One region of the Acidiphilium acidophilum genome, then DNA from elsewhere that is predicted to be linked to it. Evidence: predicted binding sites of a transcription regulator. Region 1 holds the regulator's gene; the other holds the start of a gene.

What was found. The regulator HrcA, encoded in region 1, represses chaperone genes, less so after heat shock. The targets are predictions, from matches to a motif close to GTTNGCACTCNCNNNNNGNGAGTGCNAAC.
Region 2: the regulator HrcA is predicted to act here: its motif matches at 8,442-8,470, upstream of groES (co-chaperone GroES).

Annotation. Positions count from the first base shown of each region.
Region 1 covers NZ_JAWXYB010000018.1:2,565,783-2,575,642, reverse strand. The annotation lists gene SIL87_RS14885 (gamma-glutamyltransferase family protein) at 1-764, shown strand, start outside; gene SIL87_RS14880 (PRC-barrel domain-containing protein) at 894-1,322, shown strand; gene SIL87_RS14875 (amidase) at 1,433-2,899, shown strand; gene rdgB (RdgB/HAM1 family non-canonical purine NTP pyrophosphatase) at 2,939-3,541, opposite strand; gene rph (ribonuclease PH) at 3,531-4,253, opposite strand; gene hrcA (heat-inducible transcriptional repressor HrcA) at 4,414-5,505, shown strand; gene SIL87_RS14855 (cytochrome C) at 5,528-5,980, opposite strand; gene SIL87_RS14850 (N-acetylmuramoyl-L-alanine amidase family protein) at 6,294-7,130, shown strand; gene SIL87_RS14845 (peptidoglycan D,D-transpeptidase FtsI family protein) at 7,208-9,052, shown strand; gene SIL87_RS14840 (nitrate reductase) at 9,212-9,860, opposite strand, start outside.
Region 2 covers NZ_JAWXYB010000018.1:3,266,128-3,275,987, reverse strand. The annotation lists gene SIL87_RS18275 (TonB-dependent receptor) at 1-1,991, opposite strand, end outside; gene SIL87_RS18270 (energy transducer TonB) at 2,534-2,992, shown strand; gene SIL87_RS18265 (NRDE family protein) at 3,026-3,736, shown strand; gene SIL87_RS18260 (DUF2244 domain-containing protein) at 3,806-4,324, shown strand; gene SIL87_RS18255 (MFS transporter) at 4,394-5,548, shown strand; gene SIL87_RS18250 (TMEM175 family protein) at 5,667-6,248, opposite strand; gene groL (chaperonin GroEL) at 6,360-8,012, opposite strand; gene groES (co-chaperone GroES) at 8,052-8,369, opposite strand; gene SIL87_RS18235 (usg protein) at 8,644-8,901, shown strand; gene SIL87_RS18230 (hypothetical protein) at 9,068-9,850, shown strand.

The sequences.
Region 1 (9,860 bases):
ACGGGCCGCTCGGACCAATCCGGGTGCATCGCCATATCGAGGCGGCACGGCTGGTCTATCGGGATCGCGACGCCCTGCTCGCCGACCCCGAGCAGGCGGCGGTGCCGGTGGATCATCTGCTGAGCGACGATTACCTCGCCTCGCTGCGCAGCCTGATCCGCGACGACGTGGCCATGACCGACCTGCCCCGCGCGGGCGAGGCGCTCCTGCCCGCGCATCGGGATACGGTGTATCTCTGTGTCGTCGATGAGGCGGGCAACGCGTGCTCGTTCATCAATTCGACCTTCGAGAGTTTCGGATCGGGGATTCTGGCGGGCGATACCGGGGTGATCCTGCATAATCGCGGCCTCGGCTTCCGGCTGGAACGCGGCCACCCCAACTGCATCGCCCCGCGCAAACGCCCGATGCACACGATCATCCCCGGCATGGCCACGCAGGACGGTCATGCCGTGATGCCGTTCGGCGTGATGGGCGGGCATTACCAGCCGATGGGGCAATCCTGGTTCCTGACCAATCTGCGTCATTACGGGCTCGACATCCAGCAGGCGATCGACCTGCCGCGGGCGTTTCCCTATGCCGGGATGCTGGAACTCGAACCGACATTTCCGCAAGCCACGATCGACGGGCTGACGCAGAGGGGCCACCAGATCACCATGACCAGGCGGCCCCATGGTGGCGGCCAGGCGATCCTGATCGATCGTCAGGCGGGTGTGCTCACCGGGGGGTCGGATCCGCGCAAGGATGGTTGCGCCATGGGCTATTAGGCCCGGGCGGGTCCGGCATGGATCGCTCATGTCCGAGGTTTCATCCCGCCGGCATCGTATTGCGTGTCATTCCCTCCAACATCGTAAGGGCGCGGCAATTCGCCGCGTGAAACGATGAAGGGGAACGCCATGAGCGGTTTCAATCCAGTGACGGCAGGCCATCCGCAGATGGCGACAGCCACCGATGAATCCTCGTTGAGCGAGACACGGAGCCTGATTGCGGCCAGCAAGGTCAACGGCACCCGCGTTTACAACACGCAGGGCGATTCGATCGGCTCGATCTATGACGTGATGATCAACAAGCGGAGTGGCAGGGTCGATTACGCGATCATGTCGTTCGGTGGCTTTCTCGGACTGGGCGAGCATTATCACCCACTGCCCTGGGAGCTGCTGAATTACGACCCGCGCCAGGGTGGCTATGTCGTCGATCTCGACCGAGACCGGCTCGAAGGTGGCCCCTCCTACGCGACGAGCGCGGCGCCGGATTGGTCGGACGGGGTCTATGGCCATCAGGTCGACGAATATTACGGTGTTCGACCCGGCCTTGCGACCCGCTGACCGATAGCCCCCGACGCAGCCGCGTCGAAGGGCGTTCGCCGTAAATCCTCTGGGGTTGAACCCGATGCGACGGTGATGGCAGAGTGTTGCCTTCTGGAACGGAGGCGAGGATGGAACCGTGCGATCTGACGGCAACCGAAGCACGGCGACTGATCGGGGCGCGCGGCCTGTCACCGGTGGAACTGGTTTCGAGTTGCATTGCCCGGGTTGAGGCGGTCGATCATGCGGTGAATGCGATGGTGGCGCGCGACTTCGAGCGGTCCCTCGGCGCGGCGCGCGACGCCGAGACCGCCGTGATGGCCGGGGCGACGCTCGGCCCGCTTCATGGGCTGCCGGTCGGCGTCAAGGATCTGGAAGATACCGCCGGCCTGCGCACGACCTATGGTAGTCCGATGTTTCGCGACCATGTGCCGCAAACCGATCAGGGGCTGGTCGCCGCAATCCGCAGCGCCGGCGGCATTATATTCGGCAAGACCAATACTCCGGAATTCGGCGCGGGGGCCAATACGATCAATGCGGTTTACGGTGCCACCGGAAACCCGTTCGACCCGCTGAAATCGGCGGCCGGTTCCTCAGGCGGATCGGCGGTGGCGCTCGCCACCGGCATGGTACCACTGGCAACCGGCTCCGATATGGGCGGCAGCCTGCGCAATCCGGCGGCATTCTGCGGGATCGTGGGGATGCGGCCTTCGGCGGGGCTGGTGCCCTCCGAGAAACGGCAACTCGGCGCATCCGGTCTTTCGGTTCTCGGCCCGATGGCGCGTACCGTGCCGGATCTGGCCCTGATGCTCGGCGCGATCGGGCGTTATGACCCGCGTGACATGCTGGCCGCGCCGCTCGATCCGCTGCGGGTCGGCACGGTGGATACCGGAAGGTTGCGGGTGGCCTTCACCGCCGATTTCGGGTTTGCGCCGACCTCGCGGGCGGTGCGTGACCTGTTCGCGGCGCGGATGGCGCAACTCGCGCCGGCATTCGCTCATGCGGAGCCGGCGGCACCGGACTGTGCCGGCGCGGACGATGCGTTTGCCGTGCTGCGCGCGGTGAATTTTCTCGCGGGTTTCGGGGCGACGTTCCGGAGCGATCCGAACCGGTTGGGTGCCAATATCCGCGCCAATGTCGAGGAGGGGCTCGGCTACAGCGCCGCCGATGTCGCACGCGCGATGACGATCCAGACACACATATATCAGGCGTGGCAGGCCTTCTTTCAGCGTTACGACGTGCTGATCGCGCCCAGCGTGACGACTGCGCCGCGACCATGGACCGAATTATTCCCCACCGAGATCGACGGGGTGGCGACCCGATCGTACTATCATTGGCTCGCGCTGGCCTATGCGGTCACGCTCGCCGGCCATCCCTCGTTGTCGCTGCCGCTGGGGCGGGATGACAACGGAATGCCTTTCGGGGTCCAGATCATCACGGCCCGCCATACCGACGCCATGACCATCGCGGTTGCTGCGGCGATCGAGACGATTGCGCAAGGCGATCCCGCGCTTGCCCGTCCGATCCCCGATATCGCAGCGTTGCGGTCCATGCCGCCGCTTCGCGATACGCCGGGATTTGGCGCTGACATATCGTGATCACCCGTCATCTTTACGGGACGATCGGCCAATCAACGGTCAGCAGCAATGCGCCGCGATGAATTGCCTCACGGCGCGGCCGCGATGGCTGACCGTGGATTTTTCCGCCTCGCTCATCTCGGCGAAACGCCGATTCGAGCCGATCGGGATGAAAATGGCGTCGTAGCCGAAACCACCTGCGCCGCGTGGCTCGGGTGCGATCCGGCCATGGCAGAAGCCGAGATAGGTCGCGGTTTCGCCCGAGGGCATCGCGAGGCAGAGGGCACAGCCGAAGGCGGCGTGGTCGTTGGTGCGGCTGGCGGCGACGATCGCCGCCATGGCTTGCGGATAGCCGCCGGCCTCGTTCGCGTAGCGTGAGGAGCGGACACCGGGTGCCCCGTGGAGGGCCGCGACCAGCAGACCGGAATCATCGGCGAGTGCGGGAAGGCCGCTGTATTTGGCGGCGGCGAGCGCCTTGATTTTCGCGTTGCCGGCGAAATCGGGGGCGTCCTCCACCGGTTCGGGCAGGCCGAGCGCGGCGGCGGAGGTGCAATCGAGCCCGTAAGGCACCATCAGCGCCGCGAATTCGGCGAGTTTGCCACTATTATGGGTCGCAATGACCAACTGCTGGCCGGTGCGGAGACGCCACGGTTCAGGCAGCATCGAGCGCGGCGTTCTGGGCGGCGAACAGGGCCGATGTGCCGGTGCGGGCAAGGCCGAGCAGCGTGGTGAACGCCGCCTCATCGAACGTCGCTTTCTCGGCGGTGGCCTGGATTTCGATGATGCCGCCGGCGGCGGTGAGAATGAAATTGGCATCGGCTTCGGCATTGGAGTCTTCGGCGTAGTCGAGGTCGAGGACCGGGATGCCTTCATAGATGCCGCAGGAGATGGCGGCGACCTGGCCGATGAGCGGGTCAGCCTTGAGGATGTTGTTGGCCTGGAGCTTGCGGATCGCGAGGGCGAGAGCGACATAGGCGCCGGTGATGGCGGCACAGCGGGTTCCGCCATCGGCGTTCAGCACATCGCAATCGAGGGTGATGCTCATTTCGCCGAGCAGTTTACGATCGATCACGGCGCGCAGGCTGCGGCCGATCAGGCGCTGGATTTCCTGGGTGCGGCCGGACTGCTTGCCGCGCGCGGCTTCACGGTCGCCGCGGGTATGGGTGGCGCGGGGCAGCATGCCGTATTCGGCGGTGACCCAGCCAAGGCCGGTGTTGCGCAGGAATCCGGGGACGCGGGACTCGACGCTGGCGGCGCACAGCACTTCGGTGCCGCCCATGCGGATGAGGGCGGAGCCTTCGGCGTGATGGGAAAACCCGGTGACGATTTCAACGGGGCGGAGCGCGCTGGCGGTACGGTTGCTGGGACGGGTCATTGAGGCTCCGAAGGGAAGGTGAGGAGGAAGACGTCGTGTCCGAAGAACACATGTATGAGTTAACCGCACGGTCGCTTCATCGGCACGCAGCAGAGAACGAACGGTCTTTGCATGCGACGATCCGCTTGATTTCCGCCCCGCGATAGCCTCTTCTGAGGCAATGGACCAGTCACCGCCGCGCAATACACGCAGTTTCCAGTCGGGTGCGCCGACCAAGATGCCGCCGGGGCTCGACGCGCGCTCGGCGGCGGTGCTGCGGGAAATCGTCGAGCAATATGTCGAGACCGGTGAGCCTGTGGGCAGCCGGACCCTGTCACGGTTGTTGCCGATGGGGCTGTCGCCCGCGACGATCCGCAACGTGATGGCGGACCTGACGGATGCGGGGTTGCTGTTCGCGCCGCATATTTCGGCGGGGCGGCTGCCGACCGATCGCGGGCTGCGGCTGTTCGTCGACGGGTTGCTGCATTTCGGCGAATTATCGGATGAGGAGCGCGAGCGGATCGAAGCGGTCCTCGCGCAATCGGGGCGCTCGGTGCAGGACACGCTGACCGAGGCATCGACCTTGCTGTCGGGGCTGTCATCGGCGGCGGGGATCGTGCTGGCGCCTAAATCGGAAGGGGCGGTCAAGCATATCGAATTCGTGCCGCTGAGTTCGGGCCGGGCGCTGGTGGTGCTGGTTTCGGCGGATGGGCAGGTGGAGAACCGGGTGATCGAAACACCGGTGGGCCTGCCGCCATCGGCTTTGCAGGAGGCGAGCAATTATCTGAATGCGCAGCTCTCCGGCCTGTCGCTCGCGGATCTGCGGCAGCGGGTGGCGGCCGACATGAAGGCCGATCGGTCCGCGCTGGATTCGATCGCGGCGGGGATTGTCGAAGCCGGGTTGGCGACATGGTCAGGTGAAGGGCGGGGCGGTTCGCTGATCGTGCGCGGGCAGGGGCGATTGCTTGCGGATATCGATCAGGTCGAGAAACTGGCCTCGTTGCAGCAGCTGTTCGAGCGGCTGGAGGCGCAGGAGACCATGCTGAAGCTGCTGGAACTGGCTGAACGATCGGATGGGGTGCGGATTTTCATCGGTGCCGAGAGCGGGCTGTTCGGGGCGTCGGGGATGTCGATGGTGGTGGCACCGGCGCGTAATCGGAATGACCGGATCGTCGGCGCGATCGGGGTGATCGGGCCGACCCGGATCAATTACGGCAAGATCATTCCGGTGGTCGATTATACCGCCCGGGTGATCGGGCGATTGCTGGGGTAGGGCCTGCGCGGGTGTTGGAGGCTTATTTGAATTGCTTCCCCATGATTGAGCCCTTCGATAATTTCGTGAGGTAGGTCACCAGATCCGTCATCTGCGCACTGTTTGCCGCAGGGGGCTTGCCCTGCAATCCGCCGGTGATGCAGTGATCGAGCTGCTGTCCGAGTGTCACGACACGATGGGCTGCGGGATTATAGCGCGGAAACTCTGCCGCGACGCCCATGAGGCTCGGGATTTTGGTACCGTTCGGCAGGTGCCCGATGGTGGTGCCGCCGTTGACATGGCAGGCCGAACATGTCCGGACGCCACCGAATTTGTCATGGTTGAAGATATGCTGCCCTTGCAGGGCCGCCTGCGCCAGAGAATGTGCCGGTGGCACTCCCGCCGCGTGTGCGGGTGGTAACGCGATGGTTCCGAGCGCGGCAACCGAGATCGCGCCGAGAGCCAGTTTCATCAGACGAGACATCACGGGTTTCATGACGATTTCCTCCTCACCGGAATAGGTGCGAGGCATGTAACGTCGAAGCGATCCGGATCGTCAACGGCATTCCGCACGATCACGAAAATCGGGCGTTCACGATATCGCGCGGTCCAATCGGCGCTGTTGTTTGCCGTATGAATACTGAAAAACGATCGGGGATCACATTCGCGTGCAATGTCGGATATATGAAGTACTATCAAATTTCTGTTTAATACCGGCGGTTTAACGTGACTTGCTGATAGAATGGTGGAGTATAAGGCATACGTGTCGAGGCATTGTCTTGCCTCATCGGGAACAGGGTGAGCTGATCATGATATTTTCACGGCGATTCGTTCTGGATGCGGGAATCAGGGCGACACTTTCGGTACCGTTATGGATGCAGATGGGATTGGCTCAGGCGGCGCAGCGCGGTCCGGGCCGGTTGCCCGCCGTGCGCGCCATGCCACCGTCGAGCCGGTTGGTGGTGATCGACCCCGGGCATGGTGGCCGCGATCCCGGCTGCATCGGTGCCGGCAATCTGTACGAGAAGGACATCGCGCTGGCGACGGCGTGGGATTTCCGCAATGCGCTCGCGCGCGGCGGATATGACGTGCTGATGACCCGCACCAGCGACGTGTTCCTGCCGCTGACCGAGCGGGTCGGGATTGCGGAGACGCACAAGGCGGCCGTGCTGATGTCGGTTCATGCCAACTCGGTTGCTCCGAACACCGTGGTGCGCGGGGCCAGCGTGTTCACTTTTTCCAACACCCCATCCGACCCGCTTGCGGCCGAAATCGCGAAAACGGAGAACAGCGTCGAGCGGATCTCGAACCCCACGTTCCACGGGGTTTCGCCGCAGGTCTCGCGCATTTTGTTCAGCCTGATGGATCAGAGCACCAAGGCGCAATCGCATCTGTTGCAGAGCAAGATGGTGGGCTCCCTGGCCCGTAGCGTCGACATGCTGCAGAATCCGGCACGGCATGCCACCTTCGTGGTTCTGCAATCGGCGGCGATTCCAAGTGTGCTGATCGAAACCGCGTTCCTGTCGAACCCGGAGGATGAGGCCGCCTTGCGCACCAATGCCTTCCGGATGCGGCTCGCGCGGTCGATGAAAACCGCGCTCGACGCCTGGTTCCTCGCCCGCAAGACCGCCGTCGCCAACCTTTGAACCCAGCGGATCTTCAGCCGGGCGGTCGCTGGCACGGGCGGTTCCGCTGGCGGCTGGTGTTCGGCATGGTTTGCTTCGTGGCCATATACGCCGTGCTCGCAGGGAAGCTCGTTCTTGCGACCGTGATCGCGCCGGTCCTGCCCAATCCAGTGGTCATCGCCGCGACGCGCCCCGATCTGACCGCCACGATCCCGCCACCGGACCGCGCGCCGATCCTCGACCGGTCGGGCAAGATCCTTGCGGTATCGCTGCCGAGTGCCGCCTTGTTCGCCAATCCGAAGCAGATCACGAACCCCGCGCGCGATACCCGCCTGCTGCGTTCCGTCCTGCCGTTCCTGAACCGGGAGACTCTGCGCGCGCGGCTCAGCAATCGGCATTATGGTTTCGTGTATCTCGATCGTTTCCTGACCTCGGCGCAGGAACTCGCAGTCAACCGGCTCGGTATTCCCGGCATCTATTTCCAGCGTACGTGGGCGCGGCATTATCCCAACGACGATATCGCGGCGCATATCCTGGGCGGCGTGACGCCGGGCCAGCAGGGGATCAGTGGCGTTGAACGCTATTTCAACAAGCGTCTGACCGCAGACCCGGGACGGCCGTTGCGGCTGTCGATCTCGGTCGCACTCGAAAACATCGTTCACAAAGCGCTGGCGACGGCGGTGTCTGACTATAAGGCGCAGGGGGCGTGCAGCATCGTCGAATCGATGACCGGGCGGGTCCTCGCAATGGTGAGCCTGCCCGACTACAACGCCAACGATCTGCACACGGTCAATCCGTCCCTGCTGTTCAACCGCTGCGTCTCCGGGGATTACGGGCCGGGCTCGATGATGAAGGTGGTCACACTCGCCGGGGCGATGCAGTCGGGGATGATGCATTACTGGGACCGGTTCAATACCAGCCACCCGCTCTCGCTCGACGGCTTCGTGATCCGCGACTACGAACCGGTGACCTACTGGCTCGCGATGCCGGCGATTCTCGCCTATTCCTCGGTGATCGGCACGTCGCGGATCGCGACCATCATGGGGCCGAAGCTTCAGCGGGCCTGGCTGCGCAACCTCGGCTTCTTCAAGCCGCCGCCGATCCAGCTTCCGGGGGTACAGCCGCCGATCTGGCATCCCAAGGCCGACTGGCGGATGCTGACCACCATGACGGTCTCGTTCGGCAACGGGATCGCCATGGCGCCGATGACACTGGTCAACGCCGAGGATGCCATCGTCAACGGCGGCATCCTCTACCGCCCGACCTTGCTCGCCCGACAGCCCGGCGCGCCACCCCGCCGCGGTGTGCGGGTGATGCGGCGGCACGTATCGGTCGTGATGCGCAATCTGATGCGCGACGTGGTGCTGTCGGGCACTGGGATCTATGCGCGGGTCCATGGCTACCTTGTTGGCGGCAAGACCGGTACGGCGCAGGTGGTGCGGCCGAGCGGGGGATATTACAACCGGCTGAACGACGCCGGGTTCATCGCGATCTTCCCGGCGGATCATCCGCGCTACGTCGTCTACGCCATGGTAATCCATCCGAAGCCGACCAAAAAGATGCAGCATTTCTGTTATGGCTTCACCACGGGCGGTTATGTCGCAGCACCGGTCGTGGGCAGTATTATCCGCCAGATGGGCCCGCTGTTCGGGATTCCGCCGTTGAAAGGCACCGCGCTGGCCGCAGTGAGCAAGCGCTTCCGGATTCCGCTGAAACCGCCGGTTCCGCCCGGACGGACTTCGCTCGGGCCGGATGATCCGTTCCCGCCGGGGGCGAACCGGTACGCCTATGTGCTGGCACATCAAACGCCGCCCAAACTGATCGATGCGGCGGCGGTCCGCGATGCACTGAGGCGGATCGAGCTTGCGGTTCCCGGCCAGGTGATCCGCCGCGACCGCAAGCACCTCATTTCATGGGACGAGGCGCATCAAGGTGTCGGCTGAACCCGGCCGTTCGTGAACTCATATCGGATGAGGCAAGGCATATCGAATGAGGCAAGGCAGGCGCTGCTTTTTTTCAACGAAGAAAAAACTCTCTGATTCCGGGCTCATGCCGCTGACAACGCCCGTGCATTTGCTCACAGACGTCTTTCGACCGCTCATCTATTCAGCTGCGACGAGTTCGTGGCGCAGCAATCCCTTCAATTCCGAGACGCAGGACCCGCAGCCAGTCCCGGCCAGCGTCGCCAGCCCGATCGCCTCGACCGTGCCGAGCCGCCCGGTGGCGATCGCGGCGCGGATCGCGGGCTCGGTCACCTGATGACACACGCAGACGATGCGCCCCGCCGGTGAAAGTCGTGGCGCGCCGAGCCCGATCAGTAACCGTCCGGCGTCGGGTTCCGGCCAGGACTGCCCGAATAAGGCCTCCAGCGCCTCGACGGTCGGCAGCGCGGCGGTATCGCGCGCGACGTGCAGCAGCAACTGCACCGTGCCGCGCTTCAGGACTGCGAGCCGGAATACACCGCGCCGGAGATCGGCATAGTCCAGACTCTCCAGCCCCTCCGGAAGATCGAGGAGTGCGGTTGCGACTGCGCGGCCGGTCGCACCAAGCGCCAGTGGTGCCGTGCCGGTGAACCGCAGGTGCATCAACCCGTCGGCCCGCGGTGTGCGCGCCCAGCAACCTGCATGCAGGGTATTCACTCGCCCGGTGAGCGCCGCCCGGCCAAGCGCGATGCCATGCCATTGCGCAGCGATCCGGCGCAGGCTGGCCTGGCCGTGTTTGTAGGCCGGCTCGCCGGAAGCCGGGTCGCAG
Region 2 (9,860 bases), 700 kb from region 1:
CCCGATTTTTTATACTGGACGCCGAAGTTGAGGTTGTAGAGCGGCACGCCGCCGACCAGTTCGCCATTGTAGACGCTGGCACCATCGTTCGCGAGGTAGTTCGAGGTGTATTTCGCCGATGTGTAGTCGTAATTGACGTAAACAGAGAGCTGCGGGGTGAGGGCGGCATCGATCGATGCCGTGGCACCCTGGTAGAGCGCGGTGCCGACATTGTACTGGATGGTCTGGCCGGTGGCATTGTTGTAGTAATAGCCGAATTTATTGCTGAAGCTGCGGCGGAAATAGGCGAGGGTGGTTTTGATCTTGCCGATATCGTAGCGCACGCCGGTGTCGATCGCGTCGACATATTCCGGGCGCACCAGTTCGAGGCCGGGGGTGGGGGCGTTGCCGATCACGGAATAATAGGCGCTGATATTGGGAACTTTGTAGACGCGGCCGTAATGGGCATAGAGGTCGAGGTTTTTCAGGGCCTCGTAGCTGACGCCGAACGAGGGTTCGGAGTAATTGAAGCGGTTTTTCACTGTGCCGGCATAATTATAGTAATAGCCGCTGATATCGTTGGATGTTGTCAGGACCGTGTAGTATTTGAGGCCGGGTGTGATGCTCAATTTGTTGTTGAGCAGGCGGATGTGGTCCTGGATGTAGATATCGGCGTAGTTGCGCAGATCGTGTTCGTCCCACGCGTCGTTATAGCCGTCGGTGGTGGGGACGTTGCCGGCACCGTACCAGTATTCGGCGCTGTGATCCTGCGAATGGATGTAGAGGCCGCCGACCGTGATGGTGTTGTGCGGCAGGAGGAAGGACAGTGACGGGGTGACGCCGATATTGTTGAAATTGTCGATATAGCGCTGATATTGAGTGCCGTTATAGCTGCTGCCGAACAGGGCGGTTGGGTTGTAGGTGTTGTCCGGGATGCCGTTGGGCGCGGGGTTGGCATAGCTTTTGAGCGAGGTCGGCAGGGGATAGCCGCCGAAACCGCCGACATAGGCCGCGTTGGAATAGGCGGTGCGGTCGTTATTGTCCTGGGTGTAGAACAGCTTGGCGCGGGCGACGACGTACTGGTTGATGATCGAGCGCCAGCCGACGATGGTGGTGAAGGATTTCGTCGTGGTGCGGTTGTTCGAGATGTTCAGGGGATATTGAAAATCGCTGCCGTATTGTTGAACCAGTGCGAGAGGGATGGTTTCGGGCTGCTGGGCGCGTTCGGCGTTGTTGATCAGGATGAAGGAGAATTGCGAGCGGCCTTCGTCGTATGGCTGGAGGGCCGAGAGGTAGGCGTTGTTGTTGATCGAGAAGACGTGCTTGAGGTAGCTCTGATAGTTGGTGTGATAGAAATTGCCGTAGAGTTCGGTGCCTGTACTGTTCAGCGCGCCGGAGTTGATCGAGATGCCGCCATTGTCGAGTCCGCCTTCAGGGTTGCTGGCGTAGGAACCTCCGTGGCCCGAGATGGTGGCGTAGAATTGCGGGGTGGGCAGTTTTGGCAGGTAATTGATCGTGCCGCCGAGTGCGTTGATGCCGGTTTCGGACGGGGAGTTGGCGCCGCTGTAGATCACGACGCTGTCGAACTGGCCCGAGGCGACCGGTGACAGGGCGTGGTCCGAGCCCTGGCCGTTGGTGCCGCCGCGAAAGGCGTTGATGATCGGCACGCCATCGAACTCCATGCCGACCTGATCGCTGTTGAAGCCCTGATAGGTGAAGGTGGTGTCGCCCGCTGTGAGGTTGCCGGGGTTGGTGTTGCGGACGGTGAACCCCGGCACGGTTTTCAGCACGGATTGGAAACTCTGGACCGGGCTGGTGTTGCGGACGGCTTCCTTGCTGACCGAGCCGGTGCCGCGCTCGGCACGTTCGATTTTTTTGATCAGCTTGATGTCGATGGCGCTGGATGCGGGGGTGACGACCTGCGCGTGGGCGGCGGCGGTGAGGGCGATGGTGCTGGAGAGCGAGAGTAGCAGGATTTTGGTTGCGCGCGATGGGGTGGGGCGAGGCTGCACGGGGTTCACCTTTATGACGGGTTCGGTGTCGAAAGGTGCGACGGCGTGACCCTTCGACCGGGGGGCGTTATAGCTTCGGGTCGTGACGGTTCCGTTGCAGCGGCGCGGCAGTTCGATGAAACCGGGGGGATCGCGGCGCGTTCGGGGTGGGTGTGGCGGTGCGGTGACAGGGCGGCGACGCGGCGGCGTTTCACTGGCAAAGCGGCGTCGGGGAGACGCGAATGACGCGGTGCTGACATTGTGGGGCGATCGGCGGAGTTCTGATCATCCAATCCCCTCATTTGGCAAAAACGACCAAAAATTATGCATGTGTATTTGGTGCAGTGTGATGTAAACTGAGAGATCAGTTAATAATGCGCGTAAATAGGCTCACTAGATTGTGATGTGACCGTTTATGTTCGAAAAATAGGCATTGTGATCGGGCTTGGGATTGGCGCGGCCCTCCCTAGGTCAGGCCGGTATCGATACAAGGCGGGATCGTGGGATTGTAACTCGGAGGGTAATCGCTTTATCCAAACCGAACACGGCAGACGAGTTGGGTCATGAAGACAGGTTCGACTTTTGCGGCAGGGCTTTTGCTTGGGACCGGATTGCTGGTTTGCAGTCTTTCGGTGGCGGGCGCTGACGATCCGGGGTCGGTCGGCCATGGTGATTGGTATTCCTCCACCGTTATCCGCCCCGCGCCGGGCTCGCAGTATCGGGGCGTGGTGGATCGCGTGTTGTTTGATACGTTCGGCCATGGCGGGACGGGGCGCAATCTTTATTGCGAGGGCCCGGCGATCGTGCGGTTTCGGATCGCGCCGGATGGTAAGGTGAGCGGGGCTCGTCTCGTGAAGCCGAGTTTAACTGCGGTGAATGCGAGGTTGCTCGCGACGATCAGCAATCTGCGGTTCCCTGCGTTCCCTGCGGGAATGACGGTTCGTTCGCTGACGGTGACGTTTCGCTATGGAATATGGGATCTGGCCAGACCGTATCTTGCGGCGCGAACCAACTGCCGATGAGCGGCCCGCTTCGATTGTGGAATTGAGGCGGCGATGTGTTCCCTGATCCTTTCTTTCGATCCTTCGGCTCGATGGCCGGTCGTGATCGCTGCAAATCGCGATGAACGGATCGACCGGGCCTGGGACCCGCCGGCGCGATACTGGTCGGGAATTACCGCAGGCCGGGATCGTCTGGCCGGGGGAACCTGGCTGGGGGTCAATGATGACGGGGTTGTCGCGGCGTTGCTGAACCGGACGGGCAGTCTTGGGCCGCAGCCGGGCAAGGCGAGCCGGGGCGGGTTGCCGCTCATGGCCTTGAAGGAACGGAGTGCTTCGGCGGCGCGCGACCGTGTGGCGCGGGAAGAGCTGGAGCGGTATCGCGCATTCAACCTCGTGCTGGTTGATGCGAGCGGCGGCTGCGTGTTGCGCAGTGAGGGCACCGGGACAATCGCGACGAGGGTGCTGGCACCGGGGATCACGATGATCACAGCCTCCGATCCGAACGATATGGGCAGCCCGAGGATTGCGCGTTACAAGCCGTTGTTCGAGGCGGCCGCGCGCCCCGATCCCGCGAGCGGTGACTGGCGGGAGTGGCAGGCATTGCTGGCGGCGCGAACACCACCGGTGGACACCGCGCTCAATGTCGGGCCACACGAGGGGTTTGGCACGGTGTGCTCGAGTTTGGTCGGGCTGGCGCCGGGCGAGGTTCGATTTCGGTTTGCGGATGGGCCGCCGGATATCGTGGGGTTCAGGTCGATCATGTGATGGCGTTTTGCAGTGCCGGGATGGTGGATTTCTGCTTGCGATCCGGCAAATAAATGCGAAAATGGGGATATGTCAGATACGACGGACACGATCGAGGCGCCGGGACCGATTTTCGAGGCGATCCTGACGCCGCACCGGAGCATGAGCCGGCGCGGCATGTTTATCGTGTTCGGGGTGATGGCCGCGGGCTCGATGCTGGTGAACGGGTTGATGTATTATCTGGGCGCGTTGCCGGTGATCGGGTTCGACGTGGTGGATCTGCTGCTCGCGATCATGCTCTATGCGATGAACATGCGGGGCGGACGGGCCTCGGAAGTGATTTTGCTGACCGAGGACGGGTTGACGATCACCCGGACCTCGCCGCGCGGGCGGCGCAATCAGATTGCGATGGCGCCAGGGTGGCTGCGGGTGCAGCTTGAGGAGACGGCGGGGAGTAATCCGGTGCTGTCGATCGTCAACCGCGAGGCGAAGCATATCGTGGGCACCGATCTGGGCGGGGCGGAGCGGCGGGATCTGGCGGAGGCGTTGAAAGCGGCGTTCGCGCGGCTGCGGTCCCCGCGTTTCGACAACCCACAGACGCGAAATTAGAACAGGTTTTCCGCTTCTTTTTTTCGTGAAACGGGCGCTTTCTGCGCGCTTCACTTTTTGCGGTTGTGTATGCCCTTACCCTTGATTGCGCTGATCGTCGCGAGTTTCGCGATCGGCACCAGCGAATTCGTGATTGTCGGCCTGGTGCCGGAACTGGCGCGGGACTTCGCGGTATCGGTGCCGCAGGCGGGGTATCTGGTGACCGCCTACGCGCTGGGGGTGACGTTCGGCTCGCCCTTCGTCGCCGTGCTGGTGGGGCGGTGGCAGCGGCGGACCGCGCTGATTTCATTGATGGGCGTGTTCGTGCTGGGCAATGCCCTGTGCGCACTGGCACCCGGTTATTGGACGATGATGGCAGCGCGGATCATCACCGCATTGTCGCACGGGGCGTTTTTCGGGATCGGGTCGGTCGTCGCGGCGGATCTGGTGCCGCGCGAGAAACGGGCGCGGGCGGTGGCGCTGGTGTTTCTTGGTCTGACCATGGCCAACGTGCTCGGGGTGCCGGCCGGGACGATTCTGGGGCAGGCGGCGGGATGGCGCGCCACGTTCTGGGCGGTGATGGCGATCGGGCTGGTGTCGATGGCGGCGATCGCGGTGCTATTGCCGAAAGGGATGCCCGGAGGGTCCGGGCGGTTGCTGAACGAGGTGCGGATTCTGGGGCGGACGCAGGTGCTGCTCGCGATGCTGATGGCGGTGCTGAGCTCGATGAGCCTGTTCAGCGTGTTCACCTATATCGCGCCCCTGCTGGAGCACGTCAGCGGGTTGTCGCCACATTGGGTGAGCGTGGCCTTGCTGATTTTCGGGGCGGGACTGACCGCCGGCGGGCTGCTGGGCGGGCGGCTGGCGGATCGGCACTCGGCGCGGACCATCGTGCTCACGTTCGCTGCACTGGCGGTGATTCTGGGCGTGCTGCGGCTGGTGAGCTTCAGTGGCGTGCTGGCGATCGGCGTGCTGCTGGTGTGGGGGGTGGCCGTGTTCACCATGGTGTCGCCGCTGCAGACGCGGGTGATCGATTTCGCGCGGGATGCGCCGAACCTTGCCTCGACCATCAATCAAGGCGCGTTCAACCTGGGTAACGCCGCCGGGGCATGGATCGGCGGCGCGGCGCTGGGCATCGGGGTGAGCTACCTCGACCTGCCGCTGGTGGGAGCGGCAATGGCGGCACTGGGACTGATCGTGGCACTCTGGACATTCCGGCTGGAACGACACGCCGCGCGCGGATGATATCGGAGGGCTGGGGGTTGTGGCCGCTTATGCAAGCCAGACGGGGGACTTTGCCACCTCGACCCCCACTGAGGGCGGAGCCCTTGGAACCCGCTCGTTTCAGGCAAGGGGAGGGCGATCAGTCTTCGTGTGGGAGTGCTTGTTCGACCCGGCGGTCCGGGATCAGCCAGAGGAGGGCGACCAAGGCGTAGGTTCCGTCGGCGAGGGTGGTGTTGATGAAGGCGAGGAGGATGCCGGTGGTGTAGAGGAGGGGGGAGGTTTTGCCTTTGAGGTCGCGCCCGATGGCTTTGGCGAGGGGTGATCCGGTGCCCTGGGCGCGGATGATGGTGGTTTGCAGGGTGAACCAGGCGAGGGCGGGCATCAGCAGGGCGGTACCGTAGAGGGCGGTGGGGATGGCGGCGGTGTGGTGGGTGCCGACCCATGCAGTGGCGAAGGGGATGAGGGAGAGCCAGAACAGCAGGTGCAGGTTCGCCCAGAGGATGGCGCCGGTGACACGTGGGACGAGCTGGAAGAAATGATGGTGGTTGTTCCAGTAGATGGCGACGTAGATGAAGCTGAGGATGTAGCTGACGAAGGTGGGGGCGGCGGTGGCGAGCGCGGCGAGGCTGGTGCCGTGCGGGAGTTTCAGGTCGAGCACCATGATGGTGATGATGACGGCGATGACGCCATCGGAGAAGGCGGTCAGGCGGTCTTTTTCCATTGCGAGGAGTCTTTCATGGTTTGAGAACCGGCGCAATGTGAGGGGGCGGGCAAAAAGAAAGGCCGTGGATTGCTCCACGGCCTCTTTGACGTAACTGCGGTGAGGGCTGGATCAGAAATCCATATCGCCCATGCCGCCCATGCCGCCCATTCCGCCGCCGCCGCCACCCTGGGGTGCCTTTTTCTCGGGGCGTTCGGCGACCATGGCTTCGGTCGTGACCAGCAGGCCGGCCACCGAGGCGGCGTCCTGCAGGGCGGTGCGAACGACCTTGGTCGGGTCGATGATGCCGGCCTTGACCAGATCCTTGAACTCGCCGGACTGGGCATCGAAGCCCCAGCCATACTCGTCCTTGTCGAGCACTTTGCCGGAGATCACGGCACCGTCTTCACCGGCGTTTTCGGCGATCTGGCGCATGGGCACCAGGATGGCCTTGCGGATGATGTCGATGCCGAAGCGCTGGTCGTCGTTGTCGGCCTTGACCTTGGAGAGGATCAGCGAGGCGCGGGCCAGGGCGACGCCGCCGCCGGGGACGATGCCTTCTTCGACGGCTGCGCGGGTTGCGTGCAGCGCGTCATCGACGCGATCCTTGCGCTCCTTGACTTCGGCTTCCGACGAACCGCCGACGCGGATGACCGCGACGCCGCCGGCGAGCTTGGCGAGGCGTTCCTGCAGCTTCTCGCGATCGTAGTCCGAGGTGGTTTCCTCGACCTGCGCGCGGATCTGGTTGCAGCGACCGGTGATGTCGGCCTTTTTGCCGGCGCCTTCGACGATGGTGGTGTTTTCCTTCTCGATCAACACCTTCTTCGCGCGGCCGAGCATGGCGAGCGTGACGGTTTCGAGCTTGATGCCGAGGTCTTCGCTGATGACCTGGCCGCCGGTGAGGATCGCGAGGTCTTCCAGCATCGCCTTGCGACGATCACCGAAGCCCGGAGCCTTGACGGCTGCGATTTTGAGGCCGCCGCGCAGCTTGTTCACGACGAGGGTGGCGAGGGCTTCGCCTTCGACATCTTCAGCGATGATCAGCAAGGGCTTGCCGGACTGGACGATGGATTCGAGCAGCGGCAGCATCGGCTGGAGGCCGGAGAGTTTTTTCTCGTGGATCAGGATGTAGGGGTTATCCAGGTCCGCGACCATCTTTTCCGGGTTGGTGATGAAGTAGGGCGAGACATAGCCGCGGTCGAACTGCATGCCTTCGACGACGTCGAGCTCGGTCTGAATGCCTTTGGCTTCTTCGACGGTGATGACACCCTCGTTGCCGACCTTCTGCATCGCTTCGGAGATCATTTTGCCGATTTCGGCTTCGCCGTTCGCGGAGATCGTGCCGACCTGGGCGGTTTCGTTCGGGTTGTTGATTTTTTTGGTGCGCTTTTTGAGCTCTTCGACAACGGCGACGACGGCCTTGTCGATGCCGCGCTTCAGGTCCATCGGGTTCATGCCGGCGGCGACGGCCTTGACGCCTTCGCGGACGATCGCCTGGGCGAGCACGGTGGCGGTGGTGGTGCCGTCACCCGCGAGGTCGTTGGTTTTCGAGGCAACTTCGCGCACCATCTGCGCGCCCATGTTCTCGAAGCGGTCGGCGAGCTCGATTTCCTTGGCGACGGTGACGCCATCCTTGGTGATGCGCGGCGATCCGAAGCTCTTTTCGAGGACGACGTTGCGGCCTTTGGGGCCGAGGGTGACTTTTACGGCGTTGGCGAGGAGGTCGACGCCGCGGAGCATGCGCTCACGGGCATCGGCTGAAAAACGGACGTCTTTAGCAGCCATAATGGTGTTCCTTTTGCAGAATTAGGGGGTCGGGAAGGTTCAGGCGGCCTTTTTCTTGGTGGCCGGCGTGCCTTCGATGACGCCCATGATGTCGGATTCCTTCATGATCAACAGCTCTTCGCCGTCGAGCTTGACTTCGGTGCCGGACCATTTGCCGAACAGGATGCGGTCACCGGCCTTGACGTCGAGCGCTACGATGGCGCCGGCTTCGTTGCGGGCACCGGCACCGACGGCGATGACTTCGCCTTCCATCGGCTTTTCCTTGGCGGTATCGGGGATGATGATGCCACCGGCGGTCTTTTCCTCGGCGTTCAGCCGGCGGACGACCACGCGGTCGTGGAGGGGACGGAATTTCATCGGATCGCTCCTGATTTGGTTACAGTCGTAAACGGCTCAGCCGGCGCCGACCCTGATGAGGCATCGGTCGCTGCTAGCACTCTCATCGGGAGAGTGCCAGACACATAAAACCTGGGTGGCATTGTGTCAAGACCGGCAGCACTTGGGGGTTGTGAGTGCTAATGTGTTGATAACGCGGATTTTTCTTGCCAGCCCCCGGGGGTGTCATGCCATGTTCATCAAAGAGGGACGCGGTGGCGCAGGGCTCTTTCAACGGGTTCGATGAGGTGAAACCATGAGTTTGAGCAAGCAATTACAGGGGTATCGGCTGACGACGGCGGAGATTCTATATCATTTGCCGGATCATCCCGGAGTGTTGCAGAGTTTTGTCTGGCAGGAGCTGGACATTGCGCCGCGCTATCCGGTGTTGCACGGGTTCCTCGCGTTCTGGGCGCGCCAGATCGAGGGGCGGTTGCATTCGGTGCGGGTGGGGTCGGCGGCGTTGATATCGCCGGGGGAGATGCGGCATGGGACGCTGATGATGCTGCAGTAGCGTGGCGCGGCGGACACGGCGCCGGATTTTGGGCGCCGTGGTCTTGATTGTTAAGTGAATTTTAACGATTCGGTGCGATAAGTGTCGGGTGGCACGGGATCGGATCATGGCGCGCTTGGGACGACGACTCAGACTGATTGTCGGGATTTTGGCTTTGGCGGAGGCCATGCCTGTCGCCCGGGCCGATGGTGGGGCCAATGCGCTCAATCCGGCGGTGGTGGCGGCTGAGACTAGGGTTTCGCTCGGGTTTGCGATTCAGGGCACACGGTATGGCGAGAATTTCGCGGGTACGTCCGATCAGGAAAGCGGAGTGTTGCCCGGTTTGACCGCAGGGATTTCGCGGTTGGGGCCGCTGCTGGGGATCTCGGGGGTCTATACCGGCGTGGTGTACGATTTCGCGGGTGGCCCGCTCACCTATGACGGCTATGTTCAGGGCGGTCCGGGCGCGGGGCTGGCACCGTATACCGCCACCGATCATGCGCGGTTCAATTCGCTTGAAGTGCGGCTGGGGCGCGGGGTGGCGCTGTCGCCCCGGGTGGATATTATTCCGTTCGTCGCGGCGGGTTATCAGAACTGGTATCGCGATATCGGCGGGGCTGGTGGGTATAGCGAGTTCTACCGGGCGGCGGTGGCCGGGTTGGGGGCACGGGTGGATGTGGCGGTGACCGACCGGCTGGTGGTGTCGGCGACTGCCGAAGGACTGGCGGTGATCGGCGGGCGGGCATCGGCACCGGCGTTGGGGTTTGCGGGAGATTTCGGGACCAGTGGCGAGGAGGCGGTGCATCTCGGCGCGGATTGGCGGCTGGGCAATGCGCTTCATCTGTTCGCCGGGCTCGGGCTGCGGCATTTCGATTATACCGGTTCGGGGCTTGATAACGGGATTTATGAGCCGCCGAGCAGTACGTTGATCGTGCGCAGCGAGGTGGGAGTCACGTTCGGGTTCCGGTGAAGCCTGCAAA